3 regions of the Kitasatospora sp. NPDC048298 genome follow, and region 1 is predicted to be linked to each of the others. Evidence: riboswitches for the same ligand, from Rfam matches in the RefSeq annotation. Region 1 holds a riboswitch; each other region holds the start of a gene.
The links. A riboswitch is a leader RNA that binds a small molecule or an ion and turns the genes downstream of it on or off. The one in region 1 is predicted to bind cyclic di-AMP.
Positions count from the first base shown of each region.

Region 1 (10,255 bases):
CAGCTCCAAGGACTGCCGCTGGGTGTTCCACACCTACTTCTCCCGCACGCCCCGCTCCGACGCCTGGTGGAACCGCTTCCTCGCCACCGGCGGCAGCGGCGACACGGGCGGCACGTCAACGCCCGCCGACCCCGATCCCCCGGACGAGCGAACGGCCGTCCGCAACCACACGCCCCTCCCCTCGGCCGCCTACGCCGCCCTCGCCGGCCTCGGCCTCGCCGACCCCCGTCTCGCCCTCTCCGCCGCCGACTGCACCGCCCTCGAACCGCTCGCCGCCGAGTGGTTCGCCCGGGGCGCCACGCCCGCTCTCTTCACCGTCGCCCTCACCAACGGCCTCCCGCCCGACGTCCACAGCCCGGCTGCCTTCACCCGCCGCCGCCTCCTCGACAAGCTCCCTCCGGAACGCCCCCACCCGCCCCAACAGCTCACCCGCATCCCCGAGTGCACGGCCTGCCGCACCCCCTGCCGTCCCCAAGCCCTCCTCGGCGGCCTCTGCCGCGCCTGCCGAGGCACCCCGGCACCCCCGCCGCCCCGCCCCGGCACGCTCCCCCCGGCCGCCGTCCACCGCCATGCCGCCCAGGCCAGAGACGCACTCAGGCGGAACAGCGCCCCGCCCTCACCCGTGTACGCCTAACCGACCCGGACGGTGAAGCGCAGTTCGGGGCGGTCCCAGGTGATCCGCCCGGCGGCCGGGAAGGTGCCGACGCGTTCGGCGCCCACCCGCAGGTAGAACTGCTCGGCGGGCGGGTTGGAGACGACCCGCACCTCGGCGATGCCGGCGCTGCGGGCCAGCTCCAGCATGTGCGCGATCAACTCGCGGCCGGTGCCGCGCCCCTGGGCCTCGTCGGCGACGAACATCAGGTCCAGTTCGGCCGGTTCGCGGATCAGGCCGTAGAAGCCGAGCAGCTGCCCGGTGGCCTCATCGGTTGCGAGGAACACCTCGTGACGGGCGATGTACTCGGGCGTCACCCGGTAGCCCTCAAGCATCGGGGCGTACTGGCCGTGGTAGGCGGAGGACGCCTGGACCAGGTCGGTGAGCAGGTCGGCGTCGGTCTCGTCGGCGCGCCGGATCATGGTCTCGTTCATGCCGGTGAGTATAGGAGCGCACCCCCACACTGACTATTACATGCTCACGGGGAGCGCGGCCCGGCGACGACGGTCGGCTGCCCGCAGCACCAGGACTCGATGGGTGCGGCCGTCCACCGCGCCGGGCAGCCGGCGGACCTCGCTGGCTATCCGGTGCTCGCCGAGCGCGTACCGCAGCGGGTCGAGGTGGCCGCAGCGGTGGCCGTACCCGTCGCACAGTGGCTGGACCCGGACCTCGCCGTCCACGGCGGTGACCCGGACCAGCTCCACCAGCGCGGCCAGCTGCCGCTCCAGGCCGAAGCGTTCGGGATAGGCGAAGAGCAGGTATCCGCTCAGGGTGAGAGCGAAGGCACCGTCCGCGAAGGGCAGCCGGGGCAGCTCGGCGGCCACGTACCGCTGCGGGTGGGCGGCCGAGTCGGCGGCGAACAGCCGGCGGGCGCGGTCCCAGCTGCGCAGGTAGCGCTCGGACCGGTACGGGCGGGGCGAGGGGTAGAGGTGCGGGCGGGCGGCCATCGCGGCGGCCATCGCCGCCCGGGCCGCCAGGGCGCGGTCCGCGACCACCGGCAGCGGCAGCGCGTACGCCGGGTCGACGGCGATCACCCGGCAGCCCAGCTCGCGCGCCTCGGCGGCCAGGCCGGCCGCGCCGCCGGGGCAGTCCAGCAGCGGCCCGGGCAGGGCGGCGAGCCGGGCCCGGGTGAGGCCGAACAGGGCGCAGTACTCGTCCAGCGGACGGGAGGTGACCAGGACGTCCGGGGGGACGAGGGGGATGCCGGCGGCCACCCGGCCATCCGAACACGCGGCGGCCCCGCCCGCATCCGGAGTACGGTCCGGATGCAGGTGGGGCCGAAGTGGGAGAACGGGCGGTCAGCGGCCGAGCAGGCCCTGGGCGGCGGCCCGGTTGACGTTGGTCAGGCCGCGGACCAGCTGGGTGGTGAGGAAGACCAGCACCAGTCCGAGGACCGCGAGTCCGGCGATCTGCCACGGCGCCTGGACGTCGTACACGTGCCGGATGCCCTCGTCGTCGGTGAAGTCGAACACCCGGTACCCGTTCCAGGGGGTGTAGGTCGGGAAGACCCAGTGGTACAGCGGGTAGAGCGTCAGGACCCAGCCGAGCACCAGGAACACCAGCGTCACCACGAAGCTGAACAGCGCCCAGGGGAACATCACCACCTGGTACAGCACGGCCTTCCAGCCGGCCCCGTCCGCCAGCCGCGCGGTGACGGCGCCCCAGCCGCCCGGGCGGACCTGGCGCACCGGCTCCGGGCCGGGGACGTCCAGGGCCAGCATGCCGCGCACCCGGGCCCGCTCCAGCCGGCCGAAGCCGCGGGCGAGGCCGGTCAGGGCGCCCAGCACGGGCAGGCCGATGACGGTGATGAAGGTGCCGAGGCCGAGGCAGAACAGGATGATCGAGGAGGCGAACCCGGCGATCGCCACCGGCAGGCCGCTGAGCGCGAAGCCGACCTCGCGGTAGTAGTAGGCGGAGAACGGCGCCCGCCACAGCGCCGGCCGCCGCGCGGTCCGGCGGGCCCGGGCGGGGCGCTGGTCGTCACCGTGACCGCCCAGGACGTCCCACTCCCGGTCCTCCATGCTGCGGCTGCTGCTCATGCTCCCGGCCCCCGGCCCCTCGTACTGTCGGTCGTTCGTCCCGCTGACGAGGTCCAGTCTGGTGGACGCGCCGGCCGGCGGGGATCCGGAGGCCCGGCGGATCCGGGGTGGGGTTAACCCCCCTCCGCCCGGACGGCCGGGCCCGGCCACTCGTCGGCGAGCAGCGAGTAGACGTACGAGTCGGACCAGACGCCGTCCTTGAACCCGTCGTGCCGCAACCGCCCCTCCCGCCGGAACCCCAGCCCGGTGAGCACCTTGACGGAGGCCGCGTTGTCCACCGCGACCCGGGCGGCCAACCGGTGCAGGTCCAGGAGACCGAAGGCGAGGCCGCAGAGCAGGTCGGTGATCTCGCCCGCGTAGCCGCGGCCCCAGGACTCGCGGGCCAGCACGCACCCGAGCCAGCCGGCGCGGTGCCCTTCGAGGGTGAGCGAGGCCTGCCCGATCGGCATCGCGTCGTCCGGCTCCTCGGCGTCGGCGAGCCTGGTGACGGCGAGCCGGTAGGTGTCCCGCTCCTCGGCCATCGCCTCCTCCAGGTAGAGCTCGACCTGGTCGGCGCAGTCCTCCCGGTCGCTCGGCCCGAAGGGCAGGTACCGGGTGACCTCCGGGTCGCCGAACAGCGCGTGCAGCGCGTCCACGTCGCCCTCGGTGTGGTGGTACTCGCGGACGGCCAGTCGCGGGCCGGTGAGTCGTACGGGGACCATGGCTGCCGACCCTATCCCCGCCCGGCGGCTACCGTTCGGACTATGAACGACGAAGACCTGCGGCTCGCCCCGCGCACCAAGGCCGCCGACCTGCTCGCCTGGGCGGCCGAGCAGGGCCGCGCGCCGGTGGCCGAGGGGCCGCTGCGCGCGGTGCTGGCGCTGCTGGAGCTGGGCGAGGGCAGGATGCACGACGGCTGGCCCGAACTGACCTCCGACGCGGTGGAGCACCTGCTCCACGAGCGGCTCCACCTGTACGTCCAACCCGCGCCCGAGGAGGACCCGCTCGCCTACGGCGACGCCGTCCGGCTGCTGGTCGACCACCAGCGGGCGGCCCGCCGGCTGAACGCCAAGCGCCAGGAGCGGCTGCACGAGGAGGCCGAGTGGCAGGGCGAGGTCGCGACCGGGCTGCTGCGCCGCGCCGACCTGGTGACCTGGCCCCGGCTGTACGCGCTGCTGCTGCACGCGCACGGGGCGGACGTCACGGACCCGGAGGCGGTGCGGGAGTGGCTGGCCGGCTTCGGGGAGTTCACCGAGGAGGAGCGGCTGGCGGCGTTCGAGGCGCTGGCGTCGGCCGGCTGGCTGGACGAGCCGGACGAGCGGGGCTGGGGCCCGGCCCGGGTGCTCTCGGTGGGCATGGCCACGGACGGCGCGCGTCGGCTGCTGGAGCAGGGCCTGATGCGGCGCAGCTACCGCAACCTGGCGCAGCTGACCGCGCTGGGACGGCCGATGCCGGACGAGCTGACCGGGGACTTCGGGAGGTTCGAGGAGGCGGCGGTGGACGCGGCGCTCGACCTGTTCGGCGACTGGACGGTGCCGGGGCTGCCGCGGCTGCTGGTGACGGAGTTCCCGGAGCTGGCGCCGGAGCCGGGCCCGGAGGAGATCGACGCGTACCTGGCGCAGCTGCCCGTCGAGGAGTGAGACGCGGCGCGGGAGGCCCCCGGCCCGGGGGCCTCCCGCGGGTGCGTCGGTGCGCGTGTGTCAGGGGTTGAGGCCGCGCTGCTGGAGCCAGGGCTCCGGGTCGACCGGGGCGCCGCCACCGGGGCGGACCTCCATGTGCAGGTGGGGGCCGGTGACGTTGCCGGTCGCGCCGACCTTGCCGATCTGCTGGCCGGCGGCGACGTTGCCGGAGCCCTTGGTGATCGAGGAGAGGTGGCAGTACCAGATCTCGGTGCCGTCGGGCAGGGTCTCGACGATCCGGTAGCCGTACGAGCCGGCCCAGCCGGCCGAGGTGATGGTGCCCTGGCCGAGCGCGTGGACGGGGGTGCCGGTGTCGGCGGCGAAGTCCAGGCCGGTGTGCAGGTTCGCCCAGTAGCGGGCGCTCTGGCCGTAGTGGGCGGAGAGCCGGTAGTCGTCCACCGGGAGGGTGAGGGCGGCGGCCTTGGCCCGCTCGGCCTCCTCGGCGGCGCGCTTGGCCTCCGCCTCCTTGGCGGCGGCCTTGGCCTCCGCCTCCTGGGCGGCCTGCAGCCGGGCGGTCTCCTCGGCGGCGGTGCGCTGGCTGTCGGCCTGGTGCTGGATGCGGGCGGCGAGCGCGAGGCCGGGGTCGGCGGCGAGGGCGACCGGGGTCTCGTCCGGGACCTCGACGGCGGGGGCTGCGGCCGGGGTCGCCGAGGCGAAGCCGGTGGCGCCCAGCGTGGCGGCGACGGCGGTGACGCCGAGCAGCGGGGAGGCCCCGCGGGTCTGACGCGGCATCCGGTGGCGGTTGGTGTCGGCCTCCGCGGCGAACGCCTCCGGGCCGAAGGCCTCGGGGCCGTCCGGGCCGGGGTGGTCGAGGAGCTGGGTACCGGCTGCGGGGCCGGCCGGGTGTGCCGGGGTGTGCGTCGACGCCACGGAGGCGCGCTCCTTTCCTTCCTTCGCGCCTACCGGGTTAGCTGACGGGTTCGGAGCAGGAAGGTCTCCTACGGCCGGGCCGGAGCCCCGCCGATTCACCCCAAGGAACGTGGTTCCCCGGCTCCCTGACCTGCCCGGGGGCGGGTCGGCGGGATTAGGCGACGGCGCACGGTGCCGTCTGGGTACGGCGTTGACAACCGCGCTGCGTTATCAAACGTTAATCCTAGGAGGCTCTGATTCCAAGCCATCCGTTTCGGGCCGCCCGATGGCAGGTGAACGGACGTCAACGAACGGCCCCCCACGCACGGCCCCATCTGAGTACCCCTACTCATGTGCGGCCCTGCCGGGCGGCCGCATCCTGACGCCATGAGCGCACCGATGCAGACCCGCACCACGGCCGCGTACCACATCCAGGCCATCCTCTCCTTCGCCCTGTCGGGCATCGCCCTCGCCGCCGGGATCGCCTACCTGCCGGTCGGCGGGTGGACCCGGGCCTTCCTCGGGATCGGCCTCCTCTACACCGTCACCTCCGCGTTCACGCTGGCGAAGGTGGTCCGGGACCGGCAGGAGTCCAGCGAGATGGTCACCCGGGTGGACCAGGCCCGACTGGAGAAGCTGCTCAGCGAGCACGACCCGTTCAAGGTGGAAGGGGTCTGACCGCACCCGTCCGACCGTGCCCCCTTCCCTCGGCCCGTTTCCCCCGGCCCGCCGACCGCTTGACGGCTAAGGCTATTAGCCTTAGCTTTGTGGCTATCGGCAGTACCGCCGATGCCCCGCACCCGCGGCCCGAGGAGGACCCCGTGAACGGCACCATCACCCCGAGCACCCAGTACCTGACCGTTCCCGGCGGCCGGATCGCCTTCGACGACACCCGGCAGGGCGACGGCACCCCCGTCGTCCTGCTCCCGGGCATGCTCGACAGCCGGGCCGCGTACCGGCACCTGCGCCCGCTGCTGGTCGCCGCCGGCCACCGGGTCGTCACCATGGACCTGCGGGGCTTCGGCGAATCCTCGATCAGCTGGGACGACTACGGCCCGGCCGCCATCGCCGACGACGTCCTCGCACTGCTCGACCACCTCGGCATCGAGCGCGCCGTCCTCGCCGGCAACTCGTACACCGGGGCGACGGTCGTGAAGGCCGCCGGGGACGCGCCCGAGCGGGTCGCCGGGATCGTCCTGATCGACGCCTTCGTCGAGAGCCCGCCGCCGGGCGCCCTGATGCGCGGCGTCATGGCCCTGATGGGCACCGCCCTCGTCCACTGGCCGGCCTCCTGGGGCTTCTACCTGCGCCGGATGGCCTTCCCCGGCGCCACGCCCGCCGACTTCGACGCGTACGTGGACGGGCTGGTCGCCGCGCTGCGCACCCCGGGACGGAAGACCGCCACCCGCGGGTACGTCCACGGCGACTCGGCGCCGGTCGGCTGGACGGCCGCGGTGCGGTGCCCGGCGCTGGTGGTCATGGGCGACAAGGACCCCGACTTCCCGAAGCCGGAGCTCGTCGCCGACCGGCAGGCCGCCGCGCTCGGCGGGCGGAAGGCGATGATCGAGGGGTCCGGGCACTACCCGATGGCCGACAACCCGGCGGCCACCGCGGACGCCCTGCTGCCGTTCCTCGCCGAGCTCGGCTGAACGCCGCCCAGCCCTGCCCGATCCCGTCCGACCCTGCCCGACCCGCCGACGTCACCGGCACCCGCCCGGCAGCGTCCGGCAGCGCCCGACGTCACCCGACTTCGACCCGTACGGAGAGCCCGAGCCCATGCCCCGCGTAGGACTGACCCCCGACCAGGTCGTCGACCACGCCCTCGCCCTCATCGACGAGCAGGGCGCCGAGGCCCTCACCCTGGCCTCCGTCGCCGCCCGGGCCGGGGTCGCCACCCCCTCGCTGTACAAGCACGTCAGCGGCGGCCTCGCCGAACTGCGGCGGCTGATCGCCGTCCGGGTCACCGGGGAACTGGCCGACCGGCTGGCCGAGGCGGCCGTCGGACGCAGCGGGGACGACGCCGTCGCCGCCGTGCTGCGCGCCTACCACGCGTACGCCACCGAGCACCCGCACCGCTACAACGCCCTCCCCCAGGCCCCGCAGCCGGACGACGACCTGGCCCGCGCGGCCGCCCGGCTGGTCGGAGTGATCGTCGCCGTCCTGCGGGAGTACGGCCTCGACGGCTCCGAGGCGATCCACGCCGCCCGCACCGTCCGCTCCCTCGCCCACGGCTTCGCCTCGCTCACCACCGCCGGCGCCTTCCAGCTCGCCGAGGACCTCACCACCACCCAGGACCGCCTCATCGCCACCCTCACCACCGGCCTGCGCGCCTGGCCCGCGTAGCGGACCGGCGCCGGCGCGGCCCGGCGCCGGTGTTCCGCACCCGGACGCGCCCCTTCCGAACACCGTGCGCACAGACCCCACACATCGTGGAACGCGATCCGGCCACCCGGCTCGATTCCGACGCTGCCCGCCGGTGCCGGTCAGGCCGGTCGGCCCCCTCGTCAGGCGGTGGGATCGGGGTCGAACGAGTGCCGATTGCCGCCGAATTGACTCGATATTGACGAGATCCGGTCACTTGGCGAGATCCGTTCACACCTTCGTAGGATCATCACCCTAGAATTCGCCGCGTGACGATGACTCAGTGGTCCGTAACGGCAACCGGCGTACTCGCCGTCCTCGCCCTCGTGGCCGCCGCGCGGTACCGCGCCGTGTCCGTCACCCAGCGCGGCCGCGCCGACCGGCTGCACGGCGAACTCGCCGCCGCCCAGGAACAGCTGGCCGCCGAGCTCTCCCGCCGCGGCGCCGACCTCGCCGCCGTCCAGCAGGAGCAGGAGCACACCGCCTCCACCCAGCGGGCCTTCCTCAGCGTCGCCCGCCGGATCCTGGTGATGGCCCACGACCAGCAGGCGCTGCTGGACGAGATGGAGCGCACCCACGACGACCCGGCGCTGCTGGAGGGCCTGCTCAAGGCCGACCACGCGGCCGCCCAACAGGCCCGGCTGGCCCAGACCCTGGCCGTGCTGTGCGGCGCCCGGGCCGGCCGGCACTGGCCGGAACCCGTCTCCCTGGAGGACGTCGTCCGCGGCGCCCAGTCGCGCATCCTGCCGTTCCAGCGCGTGGTGGTGCGCAGCCGGATCGAGACCGCGGTGGTCGGCGCCGCCGCCGAGGCGCTGATCCACGCGATCGCCGAGCTGCTGGACAACGCCACCCGCTACTCCCCGCCCAGCACCCAGGTGTTCGTCACCCTGATGCCCGTGCACAACGGCGCCGTCATCGAGATCGACGACGGCGGCGTCGGCATGCCGGAACAGGCCGTCGCCAAGGCCGCCGCCGCACTGGCCGGCGGCAGCACCCTGGAGGTCTCCCGGCTCGGCGAGGTGCCGCAGCTGGGCCTGGCCGCGGTCGGCCGGCTCGCCGAGCAGTACGGCTTCCGGGTCACGCTCAGCTCGGCGCCCTCGCCGTACGGCGGCGTGCGCGTCGTCCTGCTGCTCCCGAACGCGCTGCTCACCGAGCCGCTGCCGCCCACCGTCCCCGGCCTCGGGCCGGACGACCGCGCGTTCAACCCCGGCCCCCCGCCGGCCTCTCCCGCCGGCCACCCCCTGGTGGAGACCCCACCGACCGGCCGGCACGCCGCCGACGGCACCCCTCCCCCGCTGCCCCGCCGGAGCCACCGGCGCGACCGCAACAGCCGCCCGGCCCAGCACGCCGCTCCCCCTCCGCCGCCCGCGCCGCCCTACCGCTCGGCCCGGGACGCGCAGGCGTTCATGGCGATGTTCCAGGCCGGAACCGCCAGCGGCCGGTCCGCCGCCCGGGCCCAGGCCCAGTTCGACCCTTCCCTGCCCGCTTCCCCCCGACTTCCCCAGCGCTCCGGAGAGTTCCATGACCACCACCCCTGATCTCGGCTGGCTGCTCGCCGACATCATCGCCGTCCCGCAGGTCCAGCACGCCGTCGTCGTCTCCAACGACGGCCTGGAGATCGGCCGCAGCGAGGGCATCGGGCGCGACGACGCCGAACGGCTCGCCGCCGCCTGCTCCGGACTGCAGTCGCTGGCCCGCGGCGTCGCGACGGGCTTCGGCGGACCGGGCAGCGCCACCCGACAGATCATCATCGAGTACGGCGGCGGCTACCTCTTCGTCGTCGCCGCCGGGGCCGGCGCGCACCTGGCCGTGGTGACCAGCGAGGCGGTCGACGCCGGCCTGGTCGCCTACCAGATGCAGGTCCTGGTCGAACGGATCGGCACCCACCTCACCAGCCCGCCGCGCGTCGACCACGCGGCGGGGGGCCACCGGTGAGCGGCCCGGTCCGGCCGTACGTCATCACCGGTGGCCGCAGCCGCCCCACCCGGGCCGAGCTGGCCGTGGAGAGCCTGGTCAGCGCGTCACCCGAACCACCGGACCTGCCCGAGCACGAGCTGCTGAACCGCGAACACCGGCGCATCCTCGACCTCTGCCACAGCCTGCTGTCCATCGCCGAGGTGGCGGCCCACCTGGGGCTGCCGCTCGGCGTCGTCAAGGTGCTGGTCGGGGACCTGTGGGACCTCGGTGCCGTGCAGGTGCTCCCTCCCGTCCCGCAGGCCGAACGCCTGCCCGCAACCCTCCTGGAAGAGGTGCTCGTTGGCCTCCGCCAACTCCGCTGAAGCCGTCCCCGGGTCCGCCGGGTCCGCCGGGTCCGCCGACGGGCCGCAGTACCTGCCCTCCTCGGTGCAGGGCGCGGTCAAGATCCTGGTCACCGGTCCGTTCGGGGTCGGCAAGACCACCCTGGTCGGTTCGCTGAGCGAGATCACCCCGCTGCGCACCGAGGAGACCATGACCGCCGCCAGCGCCGGCGTGGACGACCTCACCGGGCGCCCCGGCAAGACCACCACCACGGTGGCGCTGGACTTCGGCCGGATCACGCTCAACTCCCGGCTCGCGCTGTACCTGTTCGGCACGCCCGGGCAGCAGCGGTTCTGGCCGCTCTGGGACGACCTGTCGCGCGGCGCGCTCGGCGCCATCGCCATGGTCGACCTGCGCCGCCCGGACGAGAGCTTCGACGTGCTCGGCCGGCTGGAGGA
Region 1 is NZ_JBICYZ010000061.1:26,446-36,700, reverse strand. Features, by position in the region: gene ACGF0D_RS33420 (hypothetical protein) at 1-634, shown strand, start outside; gene ACGF0D_RS33415 (GNAT family N-acetyltransferase) at 631-1,086, opposite strand; gene ACGF0D_RS33410 (hypothetical protein) at 1,123-1,866, opposite strand; gene ACGF0D_RS33405 (sensor domain-containing protein) at 1,951-2,691, opposite strand; gene ACGF0D_RS33400 (GNAT family N-acetyltransferase) at 2,805-3,392, opposite strand; gene ACGF0D_RS33395 (hypothetical protein) at 3,435-4,310, shown strand; gene ACGF0D_RS33390 (M23 family metallopeptidase) at 4,371-5,219, opposite strand; cyclic di-AMP (ydaO/yuaA leader) riboswitch at 5,232-5,390, opposite strand; gene ACGF0D_RS33385 (YiaA/YiaB family inner membrane protein) at 5,586-5,876, shown strand; gene ACGF0D_RS33380 (alpha/beta fold hydrolase) at 6,020-6,847, shown strand; gene ACGF0D_RS33375 (TetR/AcrR family transcriptional regulator) at 6,975-7,541, shown strand; gene ACGF0D_RS33370 (sensor histidine kinase) at 7,835-9,097, shown strand; gene ACGF0D_RS33365 (roadblock/LC7 domain-containing protein) at 9,081-9,494, shown strand; gene ACGF0D_RS33360 (DUF742 domain-containing protein) at 9,491-9,838, shown strand; gene ACGF0D_RS33355 (ATP/GTP-binding protein) at 9,816-10,255, shown strand, end outside.

Region 2 (10,255 bases), on a different contig from region 1:
CGGATGTTCCTATCAGTTCTACGCTCCACACACCAGGATGCACGTGCATTCGGCGCTTGCATATGCCAATAGTGCGACTGCACGTGAATCGACTCTTGCATCTGCAGTGAGCGCACACCACCATGGTGCACGTGCACCTGCACATCCCTGGCAATCCCGCGGGCTCCGCGTCGACCCCACGCGCGACTCCGTGCACCGACCCGACGGCGTCCCCCGCGTCATCGGGCGTTCGAGTGCGCGCGCGCCTGGTCGAGGGGGCGGCCGAGCGGCCGAGCGAGTCGGAGGTGACCGGCATGACCCCGGCGGGTCCAGCCGTGTCCGCCCCCTTATGGGAGGAGCTCTTCATGAGCACCGGTACGGCCTTGGCGGTTGACCCCCTTGTGGTCACCTGCACGCTCGCTCCTCGCTTCGAAGCCGTCAGAACCGCGCGCGACTTCGCTCGGACCACGCTCCAGCGCTGGGGCCTGACGGAGCTGTTCGACGACGTCGCGCTGGTGGCCTCGGAACTCGTGACCAACGCGCTCCGGCATGCGATCGGCGCACGGCCCGACCCGTCGGGCGGCGCCCAGGGCGAGTACGACTTTCCCATACAGCCGACCGCGGACGGCCGGCTCCCGATCCGAATAAGCCTCGTGCACCGCGCACCCCAGGTGGTCTGCGCGGTGAGCGATCCGAGCAGCATCGGCCCGGTCGCCCGGGAGGCCGACTTCGTCGCCGAGTCGGGCCGCGGGCTGCACCTGGTGGAGTCGTTCAGCCGCTCCTGGGGCTGGCACCCGCTGGGCAGCGGCAAGGTGGTCTGGGCGATGTTCGAGGCGGAGACGGTCGGCGGCTGCCCGCTGGACGGACACCCCGGGCTCGGCGGCCGCTCACCGCTCGACGGGCCCGTCGAGGTCGGCGGACGGCATCGGCGCTCGGCCTAGGACGGGCCGCGCAGGCGGGACGGACCCGTGCACCCGGGACGGACCCTGCGCCTGACGGCGTGTGGCCGGTCGCGGGAAGCCCCGGGAGGACCACACTCCGGGCCCTTCCACCAGGCCCCGCCGAGACCTTCCGGTGCCGTCGGCCCGCGAGCGGCCCAGGGCGGCGGGACGGCCGCACGGCTCCTTGGGACGCCGCCGGACGAGGCCTCCGTAGCGGAGGTCGTCCGAAGAAGGGGTCGCCCGGAGAAGGGGTCGTCCGGAGCAAGGAAAAGACAAAGGCCGTCGTGGTGTCGGCACCCACGACGGCCCCCCGATGGTGGAGCACGGCGGCCGGTCAGACCGCCAGGTGGTCGAACTCCCCGTCCTTCGCCCCCAGCAGCAGGGCGGCGATCTCGGCCCGGGTGTAGATGAGGGCCGGTCCGTCCGGGAAGCGCGAGTTGCGCATCGCCACGTCGCCGCCCGGCAGGGCCGCGAACTCGACGCAGTTGCCCTGGGAGTTGCTGTGCAGGCTCTTTTGCCAGACCACCCCCTGGAGATCGGCGGCGGCCATCCCGTTGTAGGTGTCGTACGAACCGTGCGTGTCCTGCGAGTCGTGCATAGAAGTCTCCCGAAGAGCTCCGGAGTTGTCGTCCAGCGCGGCGCCCCCGGCACCGCCGAAACGAACGGACCGGCCCCGTACCGGTCCGGCACAACGCCTCACTTGACGCGATGATAGCTGCAGTGCACGTGCATCAGCACGAGACATTGCAGGTGCACGAGGCCTTTTATCCGCAGGCGCGAACTCTTCACGGACCCTTCTCCTGACGGTACGTAAACGGACATAGCCGATGGAATCGCCGAGTTTGCGATAACCGGCCGTGAGCACCTCCCCGCCGAATGTTGATCTTCGAATGCCGGGAGTCGCATGCCCGTGACCCTCAGTCAAACCACCCTCATGCTGTGAGACATCTCACGCGCCCCGGGTGCAACGCCCGCCCCTCGGATCACGTCGAGACAATCACGGGCGACCATGCGGGGATTGGGCGAAGAATGTCCGGATTGTAGGCAAAGCGCCCGGACCGACGCCGAGGACGCACCGGGTCCGCACGGCGCTCACGTGAATCCCGCACGGCAGCCGACTGCAAGCCTGACGGGCAGATGTCCTACGATCTCCGGCATGAGCACCGCAGCCATCCCGGGCGCGCCACTGCCCGTCCGCACTCCAGGCTCCCGTGCGCGGGGGCGCCACCGTCGTCCCGAGCGCCCCGAGATCCCGGCCGGCGCCCCGGCCCTGGTGCTCGCCGTGCCCGCGACCGCCGGGCCCGAGTCCCGCTCGGTCGTCGAGGAGCTGCTCTCGATCGTCCGCACCGAGCAGAACGGCGTCCAGACCGCGGTCGGCTACCTCCCGGGTGACGGCACCGAGGGCGCGGACGGCGAGGACCGCACCGTGGCCGAGCTGCTGACCCTGGCCGCCGAGGCCGGGCTGCCGATGCCCGTCCTGGTGCCGCTGGTGCCCGGCCCGCACACCTTCCTGACCGAGCTTCACGCGCTCGCCGCCGAGTACGGCGCGCCCGTCACCGACCCGCTGGGCCCGCACCCGCTGCTGGCCGAGGCCGTGCACGTCCGGCTGTCCGAGGCCGGGCTGGCCCGGGCCGACCGCGCCCGGCTGTTCGCCATCGCGACCGCCGCGGACGGCGTGGTGCTGACCACCGTCGGCGGCGAGGACGCCGCCGCGGCGGCCGGCATCACCGGCGTGCTGCTGGCCGCCCGACTGGCCGTGCCGGTCGTCGCCGCCGCGCTCGACGTGCCCGGCTCGGTGGCCGCGGCCGTCAACCACCTCAGGGAGACCGGCTCGCAGCGCCCGGCGCTGGCCCCGCTGGTGATCGGCCCGGAGGCGGACTCCGAGCTGCTCGCCACCGCCGCCGAGGAGACCGGCTGCCCGTCGGCCGCGCCGCTGGGGTCGTACCCGTCGGTCGGCCAGCTGATCGCCTCCACGTACCTGGCCGCGCTGCCCACGCCGTCCCCGGAGGACCTGGCGCGGGCCGAGGCGGAGGCGGCGGCCGCCGCCGAGGCCGAGGGCGTCGTGGAGGGTGCTCGCGGCGCCCACGCGGCCGCCGAGGCGCCCGCCGGGCAGTAGTCGACTCCGCGCGCCGCTCAGCGCGCTCGGAAGGGCCCGGAACGGCTTGCGTTCCGGGCCCTTCGCTTTACCCCTCCCACTCCCACCGCCCGAGCGTCGTCACTCCCGGGTCGCCCCTCCCGTGCCACCCTCCCGCCGGGATGCGGACGACAATGGCGCGGAATGTCCGTTCTGGCGGTATTTGAAAGGGAATAGGGAGCGCGGGGCCAGGCATTCGAATCGCGACCACTCCCCCACCGTCAGGGTGCGCCGACTCCGCGACTCGACGCGCCGTCACGTCAGCCCTGAGGTGGAGCCAGTTGTCGACTTCAGCAACGACATTGCCCGAAAACGATCATTTGCGATCATGGGTGGCAGCAATTTTGGCAGTTCCCACTAAACCGTGATGCACATCACAGTGGTTTGCAGTTTGAACTTGAGTCTGATTAACGTGCTCCCCGTTCGTGACCACACGAACCCGGTTCATCCGCGACGCCGAGTCCTGCCGTCGGATGTCCTGGCAGCGCGAAAACGCACCACGGCAGGAGCGGGGGACCCACAGGTAAGTCGCCCCGGACCGGTCTCCGGAACGGTCCAGGGCTAGGGGTGAAGCCGCGCCCACCAGCGCGGCCGGGCAACTCCAGCCCGAATCCGACAGCTCACCTCGCAGGCGTGGGAGAGGACTCCGTCTTCATGCTGCCCACCAACGGCACCAGCCTGCCCAGCCGCACCCGCCGCGTGATCGCCGCCCTCGGCGTCGCGGGCGTCGGCCTCACCGTCCCCTGCCTCACCTCGGGCACCGCCTCGGCCGCCTCCGTCGCCACCTGGGACAAGGTCGCCCAGTGCGAGAGCGGCGGCAACTGGAGCATCAACACCGGCAACGGCTTCTACGGCGGCCTCCAGTTCACCTCCAGCACCTGGTCCGCCTTCGGCGGCACCGCCTACGCGGCGCGCGCCGACCTGGCCACCAAGGACCAGCAGATCGCGATCGCCGAGAAGGTCCTCGCCTCGCAGGGCCCGGGTGCCTGGCCCGTCTGCTCCGTCAAGGCCGGCCTGACCAAGGGCGGCACCCCGGCCGCCGTCGACACCTCGGCGGGCTCGACCACGGGCTCGACCGCTTCCAAGCCCGCCGCGCCCGTCCAGAGCGCCAAGCCGGCCGCTCCGGCCGCGAAGCCCCAGGCCCCCGCCACGAAGCCCGCCGCGCCCGCCCAGGACGGCGCGCAGGCCACCGCGGGCTCCATCGCCTCCGGCAACCGCGGCGACTGGGTCCAGAAGCGTCAGCAGCAGGCCCAGGACGGCGACTACACCGTGGTCGAGGGCGACTGGCTGTCCTCGATCGCCGACCAGCACAACGTGCAGGGCGGCTGGCAGCGGCTGTACGAGCTCAACCGCGGCACCCTGACCGAGGGCCCGGACACCATCTACCCGGGCCAGCAGCTGTCCTTCGGCGGTGCGAACGGCTCGGACTCCACCGGGTCGGACCGCTCCCAGAAGTCCGGCCAGTCCGCGAACGGCGGTGCCGTGAACGCCCAGCCGACCGCGCAGACCCCGGCCCCGGCCGCCAAGCCGGCCACCAAGCCCGCGCCGCAGGCCCAGACCCAGGCTCCGGCCGCCACCGGCAGCATGGCCGCCGCGGTCGCCTTCGCCGAGTCGAAGGTCGGTCAGGCGTACGTCTACGGCGGCACCGGCAACGGCGGCTGGGACTGCTCCGGCCTGACCCAGGCCGCGCTGCGCGCTGCGGGCGTCTCCGTCCCGCGCGTCGCCGCGGACCAGGCCGCCGCCAGCACCCACGTCTCGCTGGACAGCCTCCAGCCGGGCGACCTGCTGTTCTGGTCCAACAACGGCAAGGACTCCGGCGTCTACCACGTCGCGATCTACGTCGGCAACGGCAAGTACGTCGAGGCCGCCAACCCGAGCTCGGGCGTCCGCGAGCAGAGCATCGCCAACTGGGCCCCGGACTTCGCCGGCCGGGTCTGAGTACGGCGCGCAGTCGGACAGCCGACGGGCTTCAGCTGACAGGTAACAGGTAACAGGTAACAGGTAACAGATTTCATCATCTGTCAGCTGTCGCCCGAACGCTGACCACCCACGCCCCCGGGGAGAGTCTGGTCGCTCCCCCCGGGGGTTCCGGCGTACCTCCGGCCGTATCCCCGTGGTGGATCCCCGCTCCAACGGGCATGCTGCTGCTCTGCACCCGAGGACACCCGAGGAGGAGTCCACATGGCCCAGGTCACCGTCACCCTCGACGCGAACCTCGCGATCGACGTGATGATGCTCTCCGGCACCAAGAACCCCCAGGACGCCGTCGAACTGGTCCTGCGCGACTACCTGGCCCGCGGCCGCCGCACCGAGACCCGGACCGGCGACGCGGCCGACGGGCACCGTCTGACCGCCGACCGGCCGACCACCCAGGAGGGCTGACCACCCGACGGCCGCCACGACCGGCCGCGCGCACGCCGAAGGGCCCCGGAGGGCAACCGCCCTCCGGGGCCCGCGCGTCGGCCGCGGCCGCCGGGATTCAGCGCGCGCAGGCCCCCGTGGACCCGCGCATCACCAGCTCCGGCTGGAACATGAACTCGCCCCGCTGGGCGGCGTTTCCGCCGACCTCCTCCAGCAGCGCGTCCACCGCCGCCGTGGCCATCGCCTCGACCGGCTGGCGGATCGTGGTCAGCGGCGGCTCCGTGAAGGCGATCAGCGGCGAGTCGTCGAACCCGACCACCGACACGTCCTGCGGCACCGACAGCCCGCGCTGGCGCACCGCCCGGATCGCCCCGAGCGCCATCATGTCGCTCCCGCAGACGATCGCCGTGCAGCCCTTGTCGAGCAGCGCGCCGGCCGCCGCGTGCCCGCCCTCCACGCTGAACAGCGTGTGGTGGACGAGGTTCTCGGCCGATTCCGCGCTGTGCCCGAGCACCTCGCGCATCGCCGCCGTGAAGCCCTCGATCTTGCGCAGCACCGGCACGTACCGGCGCTGCCCGACGGCCAACCCGATCCGCTCGTGCCCGAGTTCGGCCAGGTGCTGGACAGCCATCCACATCGCGGCCCGGTCGTCCGGCGAGATGAACGGCGCGTCGATCTTCTCGCTGTAGCCGTTGATCAGCACGAACGGCACCCCGCGCCCGGCCAGCCGGGCGTAGCGGTCGTGGTCGGCGGTGGAGTCGGCGTGCAGCCCGGAGACGAAGACGATGCCCGCCACTCCCCGGTCCACCAGCATGTCCACCAGTTCGTCCTCGGTGGACCCGCCCGGCGTCTGGGTGCACAGCACCGGGGTGTAGCCGTGCCGGCTGAGCACCTGCTCGATCACCTGGGCCAGCGCCGGGAAGATCGGGTTGCTCAGCTCCGGCGTGATCAGACCGATCAGCCCGGCGCTGCGCTGGCGCAGGCGGGTCGGCCGCTCGTACCCGAGCACGTCCAGCGCCGCCAGAACGGTCTGCCGGGTGGCGGCGGAAACGTTCGCCTTGCCGTTGAGCACGCGGGAGACGGTGGCTTCGCTGACCCCCGCCTGCGCCGCGATGTCTGAGAGTCGCGCCGTAGTCACGGTCCCAGAGCCTATTCCAACCACGTCAGACCGCCCACCAGCCGGTGCTGTCCGGTGCGAGCACCGTCTCGCCGCCGTCCACCACGAGGTCGGCCGAGGCGAGCAGCAGCGTGCCCGGGGCCGCGATCCGCACCGGCTCCCCGGTGGTGTTCACGGTGCAGACGAAGGCGCCGCGGCGGAACGCCAGGGTGCCCTCGGGGCTCTCCAGCCACTCGACCCCGGTGCCGGCGCCGAGGTCGGGCTGGGCCCGGCGGACGGCCAGCGCGCTGCGGTAGAGCTCCAGGGTGGAGGTCGGGTCGCCGGTCTGCGCCTCGACGCTCAGCCCGGCCCACTCGGCCGGCTGCGGCAGCCAGGACGGTCCGCCGGCCACCGGGCCGAAGCCGTACGGGGCCTCGGTGCCGGACCACGGGATCGGGACGCGGCAGCCGTCGCGGTAGCCGTCCTGGCCGGCCTGGCGGAAGAACGACGGGTCCTGGCGGACCTCGTCGGGCAGGTCGGTGACGTCCGGCAGGCCGAGCTCCTCGCCCTGGTAGACGTACGCCGAGCCGGGCAGCGCGAGCATCAGCAGGGTGGCGGCGCGGGCGCGGCGCAGGCCGAGTTCGCGGTCGCCGGGGGTGCGGATCTGGGTGCCGAGGCCGGGCTCGTTGGCGAACCGGGTGGCGTGCCGGGTGACGTCGTGGTTGGACAGTACCCAGGTGGTGGGGGCGTCGACCGGGCGCATCGAGTCGAGCGAGAGGTCGATCACCTCGCGCAGCGCGGTGGCGTCCCAGTCGGTGCCCAGGTACTGGAAGTTGAAGGCCTGGTGCAGTTCGTCCGGGCGGACGTAGTTGGCGGTGCGCTGGACGGTCGGGGTCCAGGCCTCGGCGACGCCGATCCGCTGGCCCGGGTACTCGTCGAGGATCCCGCGCCAGCTGCGGTAGATCTCGTGCACACCGTCCTGGTCGAAGAACGGCATGACGTCGTTGCCGAGCAGCTTGAGCTGGTCGGAGCCGCCGAGGTCGGGCAGGCCGGGGGCCTTGACCAGGCCGTGGGCGACGTCGATGCGGAAGCCGTCCACGCCCATGTCGAGCCAGAACCGCAGGATCGAGCGGAACTCGTCGGCGACGGCCGGGTTCTCCCAGTTGAAGTCGGGCTGCTCCGGGGCGAACAGGTGCAGGTACCAGTCGCCGGGGGTGCCGTCCGGGTTCTCGGTGCGGGTCCAGGCCGGGCCGCCGAAGATGGACTCCCAGTCGTTGGGCGGCAGTTCGCCCTGCTCGCCCTTGCCGGGGCGGAAGTGGTAGCGCTCGCGCAGCGGGGAGCCGGGGCCCTCGCGCAGCGCGCGCTGGAACCACTCGTGCTGGTCCGAGGAGTGGTTGGGGACGAGGTCGACGATGATCCGCAGGCCCAGGTCGTGGGCGTCCCGGATGAGGGCGTCGGCGTCCAGCAGGGTGCCGAACATCGGGTCCACCGCGCGGTAGTCGGCGACGTCGTAGCCGGCGTCCGCCTGCGGCGAGGCGTAGAACGGCGAGAGCCAGACCGCGTCCACCCCGAGGTCGCGCAGGTAGGGCAGGCGGCTGCGGATGCCGGGCAGGTCGCCCATGCCGTCGCCGTTGGAGTCGGCGAAGCTGCGCGGGTACACCTGGTAGATGACCGCGTCCCGCCACCAGCCTCTGGACGCGCTGACGTTCGCCTCGTGAGCGGTGTCGGCGGCAGGCCGGGAGGTGTCGGCCAGGTTCTGGGTCATGGACGGTATCCCTTGGGGACTAGAGGAGCGGAAGGCGCTGGGATGTGGAGGCGCGTGACGACGCGGCGGCGCGCTACGACTTGGAGGCACCGGCGGTCAGTCCGGTGACCAGGTGGCGCTGCACCAGGTAGAAGAAGGCCGCGGACGGGATCGCGATCAGCACGGCGGTCGCGGCCATCAGGTTCCACTGGGCGTCGTGCTCGCTGACGAAGGTCTGGAGGCCCACGGCCAACGTGTACTTGTCGGAGCTGAGCATGAACGTGGAGGCGAACGGCACCTCGGCCCAGTAGGTGAGGAAGGAGTAGAAGGCCGCCACCGCCAGGCCCGGGCGGGCGAGCGGCAGCACCAGCCGCCAGAAGGTGCCGAAGGGGCTGAGCCCGTCGACCCGGCCGGCCTCGTCGATCTCGACCGGGATGGTGTCGAAGTAGCCCTTCAGCAGCCAGGCGCAGTACGGCACGGTGGTGGTCGAGTAGACCAGGATCAGGCCGGTGTAGCTGTCCAGCAGGCCGAGTTCGGAGAGCATCGTGTACATCGGCACGATCAGCACGGCGATCGGGAACATCTGGGTGACCAGCAGCGACCACATCAGCGGCTTGTGTCCGGGGAACTTCATCCGGGACACGGCGTAGCCGGTGGTGGCGGCGAGCATCACGCCGAACACGGTGGTGATGCCGGAGACCAGCAGGGCGTTGCCGAACCAGGTGAAGAAGTCGGTGTCGGACAGCACGTGCTGGTAGTTCGACAGCGTCAGCTTGTCGAAGATCTGGCCGGGGTGGAGGTAGTCGGTCTTGTCCGGGCCGAGCGAGACGAACAGGATCCACGCGACCGGGAACAGCGCGATCAGGCCGGCCAGGATCAGGGTGCCGTGGGACAGTGCCCGGGCCAGCGGGCTGCGCTCGCCGCGGCGGCGGACCTTGGCGGGCCGGGCGGCCGGGGCCGCCGCGCGGGCCGGGACTTCGGTGGTGGTGCTCATCGGGTTACCTGCCTTCGTGGGTCAACTGGGTCCGGGGCCTCAGCCGTTGGCCTGCTCGTTGCGAGCGAGCCAGCGCCGGTAGAAGGCGGTGAAGACGATCAGGATGGACAGCAGGATCACGCCGTAGGCGGCGGACTGCGCGTAGTCCCGGGGGATCTGGCCGAAGCCGAGCCGGTACGCCCAGGTGACCAGCAGCTGGGCGTCGGGGGCGCCGGTGCCGAACAGCAGGAAGATCACGTTGAACTGGTTGAACGTCCAGATCACGCCGAGCAGCACGACCGTGGAGGAGACGGAGCGAAGCCCGGGCAGGGTGACGTACCGGAAGCGCTGCCAGGCGGTGGCGCCGTCCATCTCGGCGGCCTCGTACAGCTCGGCCGGGATCGACTGGAGACCGCCGAGCAGCGAGATCATCATGAACGGCACGCCGGCCCAGGTGTTCACCATGATCGCGGCCGCCTTCTGCGCCCACGGATCGGTGAGCCAGCCCGGCTCGGGCAGGTGCAGGAAGGAGAGGATCCCGTTGACGACGCCGCCGTCGGCGAGCATCAGGCGCCAGGAGAAGACGGTCACGAAGGTCGGTACGGCCCAGGGCAGGATGAGCAGCATCCGGTAGGCGGCGCGACCGCGCATCTTCTGGTTGAGCAGCAGCGCGAGGCCGAGGCCGAGGGTGTAGTGCAGGAAGACGCAGACGGCCGTCCAGGCGATGGTCCAGACGAAGTGCGACCAGAAGCGGTCGTACGAGCCGGGGCCCCACAGGATGTCGGCGTAGTTGTGGAAGCCGACGAACTCGTAGCTCGCCGGGATCTCGTTGACGCCGATCTTGCGGGCCACGTTGAGGCTGTTGGCGTCGGTGAGGGTGAGCCAGATGCCCTCGGCGAGCGGGTAGAGCACCAGCACGCCGAGCACCAGCACGACCGGCGCGATCATCGCGTAGGCGTACCAGTGCTTGGAGTAGGAGCGCTTCACGCGTTCCAGCAGGCCCGGACGCTGCTCGCGCTCCCGGCTG
Region 2 is NZ_JBICYZ010000011.1:160,578-170,832, reverse strand. Features, by position in the region: partial or broken gene ACGF0D_RS12295 (ATP-binding protein) at 345-809, shown strand; gene ACGF0D_RS12290 (DUF397 domain-containing protein) at 1,255-1,518, opposite strand; gene ACGF0D_RS12285 (sirohydrochlorin chelatase) at 2,077-3,036, shown strand; cyclic di-AMP (ydaO/yuaA leader) riboswitch at 3,540-3,701, shown strand; gene ACGF0D_RS12280 (transglycosylase family protein) at 3,688-4,992, shown strand; gene ACGF0D_RS12275 (hypothetical protein) at 5,236-5,436, shown strand; gene ACGF0D_RS12270 (LacI family DNA-binding transcriptional regulator) at 5,534-6,553, opposite strand; gene ACGF0D_RS12265 (glycoside hydrolase family 13 protein) at 6,579-8,276, opposite strand; gene ACGF0D_RS12260 (sugar ABC transporter permease) at 8,350-9,249, opposite strand; gene ACGF0D_RS12255 (carbohydrate ABC transporter permease) at 9,289-10,255, opposite strand, start outside.
Region 2: linked by a shared signal. The riboswitch ahead of ACGF0D_RS12280 (transglycosylase family protein) and the one ahead of ACGF0D_RS33390 (M23 family metallopeptidase) in region 1 are both predicted to bind cyclic di-AMP.

Region 3 (10,255 bases), on a different contig from region 1:
CCACACCCGGCTGCGCCGCCTGGTGTCGAAGGCGTTCACGCCGCGCCGGGTGGCCGAGTTCGAGCCGCGGGTGCAGCAGCTCACCGACCGGCTGATCGACGGCTTCGCGCAGCGCGGCTCGGCGGACCTGATCCACGAGTTCGCCTTCCCGCTCCCCATCTACGCGATCTGCGACATGCTCGGGGTGCCGGCCGAGGACCAGGACGACTTCCGCGACTGGGCCGGGATGATGCTGCGACACACGAAGCCGGGGCAAGGCGGCGGCCAGCGCGGCGGCGTGGGGCGGGCGGTGAAGCGGATGCGGGCGTACCTGCTGGAGCTGATCCACCGCAAGCGCGCGGACCTCGGGGACGACCTGATCTCCGGTCTGATCCGGGCCAGTGACCACGGTGAGCACCTGACGGAGAACGAGGCCGCGGCGATGGCCTTCATCCTCCTGTTCGCGGGCTTCGAGACGACCGTGAACCTGATCGGCAACGGCACGTACGCGCTGCTGCGCAACCCGGAGCAGCGCCGGCTGCTGCAGGAGTCGGTGGCGCGCGGGGAGAGCGCGCTGCTGGAGACCGGGATCGAGGAACTCCTGCGCTACGACGGGCCGGTGGAGCTGGCGACCTGGCGGTTCGCGACCCGTCCGCTGACCATCGGCGGGGTGGACATCCCGGTCGGCGACCCGGTGCTGGTGGTGCTGGCCGCGGCGGACCGCGACCCGGCCCGGTTCGCCGCCGAGAACACCCTGGACCTGGCCCGTGCGGACAATCCCCACCTGGGCTTCGGGCACGGCATCCACTACTGCATCGGCGCTCCGCTCGCCCGGTTGGAGGGGCGTGCGGCGCTGGCCTCGCTGCTTTCCCGGCTGCCCGATCTGCGGCTCGCGGAAAGCCCGGACGCCCTGCGCTGGCGCGGTGGCCTGATCATGCGTGGGCTGCGCGAACTACCGGTGGAATTCAGTCCGGAGGGCCGCTCTCCGCATACCCCTCCGTACACCCCTTCGCAGGCCTCTCAAACGCCTCCGACCTGCTGAGATCACGCTGACTGGACGTCGCCGATCGCCCGCCGACGGGGGTGTGAACACCCATCAATCCGGACATAACACCGCCGTTGGTAGGCGATCGAACACGGGCCGTAATTGTCGTGTGATGTCGACGATATGAGCTTGTGATTGTCCTGATGATCTGTCTACTCTCCCTGGAGTTCGCAGCTGCGGACCTCGTGCGCGGAACGCCGAATCCTGCCCGCCGCGCCCGGGAAACCGACCAGACCCTGGGCAGGGGCGGGGGAACCAGGTTTGTTGCCGTCTCCCACGGCTTGGGGTGAAGCCGCCCGAGCGGAATCGTTTCCGCGCACGGCGGCCGGGCCACCTCCCGGTCCGAACCCGACAGCTCACCTCGCAGGCGTGCGGAGAGGGACCTCTTCATGCTGTTCGTTGGAACTGGCCGTCACCGTCGTCGCACCCAGGCCGAGAAGGCCATCGCCGTCGCCGGTGTGGCCGGCGTCGGACTCGCGATGCCGCTCCTCACCGCCACCGGCGCCTCCGCCGCCCCGGCCTCCACCTGGGACGCCGTCGCCCAGTGCGAGAGCGGCGGCAACTGGGGCATCAACACCGGCAACGGCTTCTACGGCGGCCTCCAGTTCACCTCCAGCACCTGGAAGGCGTACGGCGGCACCGCCTACGCGTCGCAGGCCAACCAGGCCAGCAAGGCCCAGCAGATCTCGGTCGCCGAGAAGGTGCTGGCCTCGCAGGGGCCGGGCGCCTGGCCGGTCTGCTCCCAGAAGGCGGGTCTGGCCAAGGGCGGCGCCGCGGCCGTGGTCGACACCTCCTCGGACGCCAAGCCGCAGTCCGCCCCCAAGCAGCAGACCCCGAAGCCCGCCGCCAAGCCGGCCGAGAAGCCGGCCGCGCAGCAGCCCGCCGCCCAGAAGCCGGTCCAGAAGCCCGCCGCGCAGCCGGTCCAGCAGGCCGCCCCGCAGCAGCAGGCGCAGCCGCAGACCCCGGGCTTCTCCGGCAAGGCCGGCTGGGACGCCGACGCCAAGGTGTTCTGGTACCAGAACAACGGCGCCTGGTACTGGACCAGCCACCAGAGCGTCTACCAGCAGTACGCCGGCCAGGCCGCCGCCCAGCCGCAGTACGCTCTGCTCGCCGCCCAGCAGGCCCCGCAGGCCGCCGGCCACGACTACACCGTCCGCGCCGGGGACACCCTGTCGACCATCGCCGCCGCCCAGGGCGTGTCCGGCGGCTGGCACGCGCTGTACGACCAGAACCACGCCACCGTCGGCGGCGACCCGAACCTGATCATGCCCGGCCAGGTGCTGCACCTCGGCTGAGCCGTCGCACCGGCCGTCACCTGACGCCGTCGTCACCCCGGCCGTCACCCGACGCCGTCGTCACCCCCGTCGTGACCCGACGCCGGTGTCGCTCCGCCCGCCGTCCGAAGGGGACCGGTCCTACCGGTCCCCTTCGTCCGCATTCGCCCGCTCCGGTGGGACAAGCTGGGACAAGCAGGTGAACTACCGGTGGGTAGTGGGGCCACACGCTGAGACGGGACCGAGGCGGACGTGGCCCCGGGAGCCCGGGCGGTTAGGCTCTGGTCGTAACGACTCCGCAATCGTCCTGCTGACAGCACCCACCGTCAGACCGGACCCTGCTTCCGCAAGGAGATGCCTCGTGCCGTCCATCGATGTCGTCGTAGCCCGTGAGATCCTCGACTCGCGCGGCAACCCCACGGTCGAGGTCGAGGTCGGCCTCGACGACGGCAGCACGGGTCGTGCCGCCGTCCCGTCGGGTGCCTCCACCGGTGCCTTCGAGGCGCTGGAGCTGCGCGACGGCGACAAGAACCGCTACTTCGGCAAGGGCGTCGAGAAGGCCGTCCTGGCCGTCATCGAGCAGATCGGCCCGGAGCTGGTCGGCTACGACGCCACCGAGCAGCGCCTGATCGACCAGGCCATGCTGGACCTGGACGCCACCCCGGACAAGTCCTCGCTCGGCGCCAACGCCATCCTGGGCGTCTCGCTGGCCGTCGCGCACGCCGCCTCCGAGGCCAGCGACCTGCCGCTGTTCCGCTACCTGGGCGGCCCGAACGCGCACGTCCTGCCCGTCCCGATGATGAACATCCTCAACGGTGGGTCGCACGCCGACTCCAACGTCGACATCCAGGAGTTCATGATCGCCCCGATCGGCGCGGAGTCCTTCTCCGAGGCCGTCCGCTGGGGCGTCGAGGTCTACCACACGCTCAAGGGCGTGCTGAAGGAGCGCGGCCTGTCCACCGGTCTGGGCGACGAGGGCGGCTTCGCCCCGAACCTGGACTCCAACCGCGAGGCCCTGGACCTCATCGTCGAGGCCATCCAGAAGGCCGGCTACGTGCCCGGCCGTGACGTCGCGCTGGCCCTGGACGTCGCCTCCTCCGAGTTCTACGAGGACGGCGCCTACCACTTCGAGGGCAAGGAGCTCACCGCCGCCGAGCTCATCGAGTACTACGCCGAGCTGGTCGCCGCCTACCCGCTGGTCTCCATCGAGGACCCGCTGGACGAGTCGGACTGGGACGGCTGGAAGGCCATGACCGAGAAGCTGGGCGACAAGGTCCAGCTGGTCGGCGACGACCTGTTCGTCACCAACCCGGCCCGCCTGGCCCGCGGCATCGAGACCGGCACCGCCAACGCGCTGCTGGTGAAGGTGAACCAGATCGGTTCGCTGACCGAGACCCTGGACGCCGTCGAGCTGGCCCAGCGCAACGGCTACCGCTGCATGATGTCGCACCGCTCCGGCGAGACCGAGGACGTCACCATCGCCGACCTGGCCGTCGCCACCAACTGCGGCCAGATCAAGACCGGTGCCCCGGCCCGCTCCGAGCGCGTCGCCAAGTACAACCAGCTGCTGCGCATCGAGGAGATCCTCGACGACGCCGCCGAGTACGCCGGCCGCGGCGCCTTCCCGCGCTTCCGCTCCGCCGAGTGACCAGCGGATCGGTACGGCGAGCCCGGGGCTGAGCGCTCCGGGCACGGGGGCCGAGTGCTCCCGGTAGCGCACGCCTGACCGGTGCCCCGCCGTTCACCCCGTAGGGTGGACGGCGGGGCACCGTCGCGACCAGGAGGGGATACGGGAGATGGCTGGCTGGAGGATCCCGGGCTTGGCGGCCCGGCCCCGGTTCACGAGCCGGGCGACCGTCCTCGTCCTGGTGCTCTGCTCCCTGGTGGCGATCCTCGCCTACCCGACGCGGCAGTTCATCTCCCAGCGCGCCGAGATCTCCGCCCAGCGGGCGAAGGCCGACCACGCGCGCCAGCAGGTCGAGCAGCTGCGCCGGGAGCGGGCCCGCTGGCAGGACCCGGAGTACGTCAAGGCGCAGGCCCGCGCCCGGCTGCACTACGCGGTGCCGGGGGAGACCCCGTACATCGCGGTGGACCCGGCCGGCCAGGGTTCCGCCCAGCCCTCCTCGTCCGCGGCCGGTGCGGCGTCCGCCCGGAACGCGGCCCCCGGAAGCGCCACCGGCCAGGCGATGGCCGCCAAACCCTGGTACGCCAGCATCTGGGACTCGGTGGACGCCGCCGACACCGCCGCGGCGGCCCCCGCCACCCCCCTTCCCCTCCCACCGTCCCCCGTTGGAGACACCTCCCCCCATGACCACTGAGAACCACCCCACCGTCTCCGACGCCGACGTCGCGGCCATCGCCGCCCAGCTCGGCCGGGTGCCGCGCGGCCTGCGCGGCGTGGCGCACCGCTGCCCCTGCGGCAACCCCGACGTCGTGGAGACGGCCCCCCGTCTGCCGGACGGCACGCCGTTCCCGACGCTCTACTACCTGACCTGCCCCAAGGCCGCCTCGCTGATCGGCACCCTGGAGGCGGAGGGCGTGATGAAGGACCAGAGCGCCCGGCTCGCCGAGGACCCGGAGCTGGCCGCCGCCTACCAGAAGGCGCACGAGGACTACATCGCCCGGCGTGACGCGATCGAGGTGCTGGAGGGCTTCCCGAGCGCCGGCGGCATGCCGGACCGGGTGAAGTGCCTGCACGTGCTGGTCGGCCACTCGCTGGCGGCCGGCGAGGGCGTCAACCCGCTCGGCGACGAGGCGATCGGCATGCTGGAGGACTGGTGGGCCAAGGGCCCGTGCGTCTCCCCGGCCGAGGTCGAGGCCGCCGGTGAGCGGGTCGCCCGCAACCGCGCCAAGGGGCAGGACCACGACGCGGTGATCGCCGCCAAGCAGCAGCTGACCGCCGAGCGCGCCGCGAAGAAGCGCGCCGCCGAGGAGGCCGCCGCCGGCGACGCCGCGGCGGAGCAGGAGTCCGAGTGAGCACGACCCGCGTCGCCGCGATCGACTGCGGCACCAACTCGATCCGCCTGCTGGTCGCCGACCTCGACCCGGACACCGGGGAGATCACCGACCTCGACCGCCGGATGATCGTCAACCGGCTGGGTCAGGGCGTGGACCAGACCGGCCGGCTGCACCCGGACGCGCTGGCCCGCACCTTCGCGGCCTGCCGGGAGTACCAGGAGATCATCTCCGGCTTCGGCGTCGGCCCCGAGCGGGTCCGCTTCGTCGCCACCAGCGCCTCCCGGGACGCCGAGAACAGCGACGAGTACGTCAAGGGCGTGCGCGACATCCTGGGCGTCGAGCCCGAGGTGGTGAGCGGCGAGGAGGAGGCGCACCTCTCCTTCGTGGGCGCCACCAAGGAGCTGACCGGCGGTCAGTTCCCCGGCCCGTACCTGGTCTTCGACCTCGGCGGCGGTTCCACCGAGTTCGTGCTCGGCACGGACGACGTGCAGGCCGCGCGCTCGGTGAACATCGGCTGCGTGCGGCTCACCGAGCGGTACTTCGGGGATGCCGAGCTGCCCTCCGAGGAGCAGGTCGAGGCGGCCCGGGCGCACGTGCGCGCCGAGCTGGACCGGGCCGAGGAGGTCGTCCCGCTGACCGGCGCGGGCACCCTGGTGGGCCTGGCCGGGACGGTCACCACGGTGTCCGCGATCGCCCAGGGCCTGCCCGGCTACGACTCGGCGGCGATCCACCACTCCCGGATCAGCCGGGAGCGGGTCGCCGGGATCGCCCGGGAGCTGCTGGCCGCCACCCACGCCGAGCGCGCGGCCATCCCGTCGATGCACCCGGGCCGGGTGGACGTGATCGCGGCCGGGGCGCTGGAGCTGCTGGAGATCATGGAGCGCACCGGCGCCGCCGAGGTGGTCGTGAGCGAGCACGACATCCTCGACGGGATCGCCTTCGGTATCGCCTCCTGACCCCGTGCGGGGCCTACCCGTCACGGCCCCGGCACCCCGAAAGGGGGGCCGGGGCCCTGGCGCGCCCGCACGCGGGTGGGAAAGTTCGTGAATTTCTTCACATGGCGATCGGGCCATTCGTCGCACCGGCCCGCCCGCTACGTCCGATATGTGGGACCGAAGGCCCGTCGGGCGGGTGGCCCATGGGATCGCAGGTCAGGCCTCGTTTGAGGTTTGAAAATCGAAATCACGCGCGGGAACCCGGGCGTTGTGCGGATCGTTGCTGCTCAGGCCGGTGGTGCTCCGGCGAACGTTCGCGCGGGGCCGTCCGGGGGTGGGGGCCGCCGCGCCGGACCCGGTTTTGCGGCCGCGCAGTGTAGCACGGGGGGTCCGTCAACTTGTGACCGGGCTCACGAAGGCTGCTCCGGACGGTGCTGGATACTTTCGGATATGAGCACCACGGAGCGTCCTCGCATCCTCATTGTCGGCGGTGGTTACGTCGGCCTGTATGCCGCGATGCGCATCCTCAAGAAGATGCGTTACGGCGAAGCGACCGTCACGGTCGTCGACCCGCGGTCGTACATGACGTACCTGCCCTTCCTCCCCGAGGCGGCCGGCGGCAGTGTCGCGCCGCGCAACCTCATCGCGCCGCTGCGCAGCACCCTCAAGAAGGCGGAGGTGCTGACCGGGTCCGTCACCGGCATCGACCACGCCCGCAAGGTCGCCACGATCCAGCCCGCGGCCGGCGACAGCTACGAGCTGCCGTTCGAGTACCTGGTCGTCGCGACCGGCTCGGTCTCCCGCACCTTCCCGATCCCGGGTCTGGCGGAGAACGGCCTCGGCATGAAGACGGTCGAGGAGGCCATCGGCCTCCGCAACCACGTCATGGCCCAGCTCGACAAGGCCGAGTCCACCACGGACGAGGAGATCCGCCGCAAGGCGCTGACCTTCGTGGTGATCGGTGGCGGCTTCGCCGGTATCGAGACGGTCGCCGAGGTCGAGGACATGGCCCGCGACGCGGCCAAGCTGTACAAGACCGTCAGCCGCGACGACATGCGCTTCGTCGTGGTCGAGGCGGCCAACCGCATCCTCCCCGAGATGGGCCCGGACCTCGGTCTGTGGACCAAGGAGAAGCTCGAGGAGCGCAACATCGAGGTCTACATCGAGACCTCGATGGACTCCTGCGTCGACGGCCACGTCATGCTGAAGAACGGCATGGAGATGGACGCCTCCACCATCGTGTGGACGGCCGGCGTGAAGCCGAACCCGGTGCTGGCCAACTTCGGCCTGCCGCTGGGCCCGCGCGGCCACGTCGACACCGCGCCGACCCTGCAGGTCCAGGGCTTCGACTACGTCTGGTCCGCCGGCGACAACGCCCAGGTGCCGGACCTCGCCGCGGGCGAGGGCGCCTGGTGCCCGCCGAACGCGCAGCACGCCAGCCGCCAGGCCATCGTCCTCGGCGACAACGTGATCTCCGGCATGCGCGGCTTCCCGCAGAAGGAGTACAAGCACAAGAACCTGGGTGCGGTCGCCGGTCTCGGCCTGCACAAGGGCGTGGCGATCCTCTTCGGCAAGTACAAGCTGAAGGGCCGTCCGGCCTGGTGGTTCCACCGCCTGTACCACGGCGCGATGGTGCCGACCTTCAACCGCAAGGTGCGCGTCTTCACCGACTGGACGCTCGCGATGTTCCTCAAGCGCGAGATGGTCGGCCTCGCCCAGATGGAGAAGCCGCAGCTGCCGATCCAGGAGGTCACTCCGCCCACCAAGCCCGTCGAGGCCGCCAAGCCGGCCGCCGACAAGGAACTCGCCAGCAAGTAAGCGACTGAGACCCCGGTGTGGGAGCACCGGGGTATGAGTCGGAGGCCCTCCGCCCGGCAGCGTTGCCGGACCACGACCTCCGTGGTGCTCAGCCGGCCGTGCGACCGGGCGGAGTACAGAAGTAGAAGGTCCCCTGCCGAAACCCTCGGGCAGGGGACCTTTCTCGTTCCGGGGCCGGCCGACCGGGAGCGGTCGGCCGGCCCCGGTCGGTCAGTCGGTCTTGATGCTCTCCAGGATGTCCAGCTTGGACGCCCGGCGGGCCGGCCAGATCGCGGCCACCAGGCCGACCACCCCGGCCAGCGCCAGGAACATCGCCAGCTGGCCGTACGGCAGGACCGTGGTCAGACCGGAGAGGGTGGACTTCAGGGTGCCGTTGACCGCCCAGGCGATGAAGCAGCCGAGCAGCAGGCCGATGCCGGCGCCGAACAGCGAGATCACCACGGACTCCAGACGGACCATCCGCTTGATGCCGCTGCGGTCCAGGCCGATCGCCCGCAGCATCCCGATCTCGCGCTTGCGCTCGAAGACCGACATGGCCAGCGTGTTGACCACGCCCAGGATTGCGATCAGGACCGCCATCCCCAGCAGGCCGTACATCAGGTTCAGCGCGAAGGTGATGGTCTGGCTGAACTCGTCCCGGACGTCCTGCTTGGACTTCACCTCGATCACCGGGTTGGCGCCGGTGGCGTCCTTGAGGGCCTGCTTGAGGCTGTCGGTGGCGCCGTCCTTGCCCTTGACCAGGACCTCGGAGATGTACGGCTTCGGCTCGTGCTTGGCGACCTCGCTGTTGGCCAGCAGCGTGCGGCCGAGCACGCCGGCGTTCTCGTACACGCCGCCGATGGTGAGCTGCCCGGTGGACTCGTCCGGGAAGGTCACGTTCACGACCGAGCCGGTGGTGGCGTTCAGCTTCTTGGCCGTGTCCTCGCTGACCAGCAGCTGCCCCTTGGCGAGGTTGGCGGTGGAGCCGGCGGTCAGCTTGACGTCGGTGAGCTGGTCGAGGTTGGCCGCGTCCACGCCGTTGATCACCGCGCCGGTGCCGTTGAGGTCCCAGTAGGAGGTCGTCAGCGCCGAGGAGGCGGCCACTCCGGGCGCCTTGGCGATCTGCGCGGGCACCTGCTCGGACAGGCTCATGTTGTTGGCGGCCCCGATGATGTAGTCGGCCTTCATCGCGCTGGTGACGGCCCGGTCGACGGTGTCGTTGACCGAGGCGCCGATCACGGTGAGCCCGGTGACCAGGGTCAGGCCGATGGTCAGCGCGGCGGCGGTGGCCGCGGTGCGGCGCGGGTTGCGCACCGCGTTCTGCTGGGCGAGCTTGCCCGGGGTGCCGCCGAGACCGCGCAGCAGCGGGCCGACCAGCGCGACCACCGGACGGGAGAGCAGCGGCAGCAGGACGAACACGCCGATCAGGGCCAGGAAGGCGCCGGCGCCGACCGGCAGCCGGCCGCTGTCGTTGCCGGTGGAGGCGCCGAAGCCGATCAGGGCGAGGCCGCCGCCGGCGAGCACCGAGCCGATCGTGTTGCGGACCACCAGGCTCTTCTGGGAGACCGGCTGGTCGCCGCTGCTCATCGCGGCCACCGGGGCGATCCGGGAGGCGCGCATGGCGGGCAGCAGGGCCGACAGGACCGTCACCAGGACGCCGACCACGATCGTCACCACGACGGTGAGCGGCTTGATCACCAGCGAGCCGTTCGGCATGTTCTCGTTCAGCGAGCCGATCAGCGACTGCATCCCGGCGCCGATCCCGACGCCGGCCAGCAGGCCGGCCGCGGCGGAGGCGGTGCCGATCAGCAGGGCCTCGATCAGCACGGACCGGGTGACCTGCTTGCGGCTGGCGCCGATGGCGCGCAGCAGGGCCAGCTCCTTGGTGCGCTGGGCGACCAGCATGGTGAAGGTGTTGGCGATGATGAAGATGCCGACGAAGAGCGAGATGAAGGCGAAGACCAGGAGCATGGTGCGCATGCTGCTGGTGGCCTCGGTGATCATCTTCTGCTCGTCGGCGTTGAGCTTGGCGCCGGTCTCGACGTCGAACTGGTGGCCGGACGGCACCTTGGGCTGGGCCTCGGCGAGCAGCGCGTCCTGGCTGGTGCCGGGCTTGGCGGTGAGCACGACGCTGCTGTAGCGGCCCGGCTCCAGCAGGGTCTGCTGGGCGGTGGCCTTGTCGAACAGGGTGAGCGTGCCGCCGGTGTTCACCACCGGGTCGTCGGTGGTGAAGACGCCGGTGAGCTTCGCCTCGACGACCGGGCCGT
Region 3 is NZ_JBICYZ010000009.1:739-10,993, reverse strand. Features, by position in the region: gene ACGF0D_RS10040 (cytochrome P450) at 1-1,021, shown strand, start outside; cyclic di-AMP (ydaO/yuaA leader) riboswitch at 1,242-1,408, shown strand; gene ACGF0D_RS10035 (transglycosylase family protein) at 1,414-2,319, shown strand; gene eno (phosphopyruvate hydratase) at 2,660-3,946, shown strand; gene ACGF0D_RS10025 (septum formation initiator family protein) at 4,095-4,616, shown strand; partial or broken gene ACGF0D_RS10020 (DUF501 domain-containing protein) at 4,588-5,127, shown strand; gene ACGF0D_RS10015 (exopolyphosphatase) at 5,271-6,212, shown strand; gene ACGF0D_RS10010 (NAD(P)/FAD-dependent oxidoreductase) at 6,642-8,009, shown strand; gene ACGF0D_RS10005 (ABC transporter permease) at 8,220-10,255, opposite strand, start outside.
Region 3: linked by a shared signal. The riboswitch ahead of ACGF0D_RS10035 (transglycosylase family protein) and the one ahead of ACGF0D_RS33390 (M23 family metallopeptidase) in region 1 are both predicted to bind cyclic di-AMP.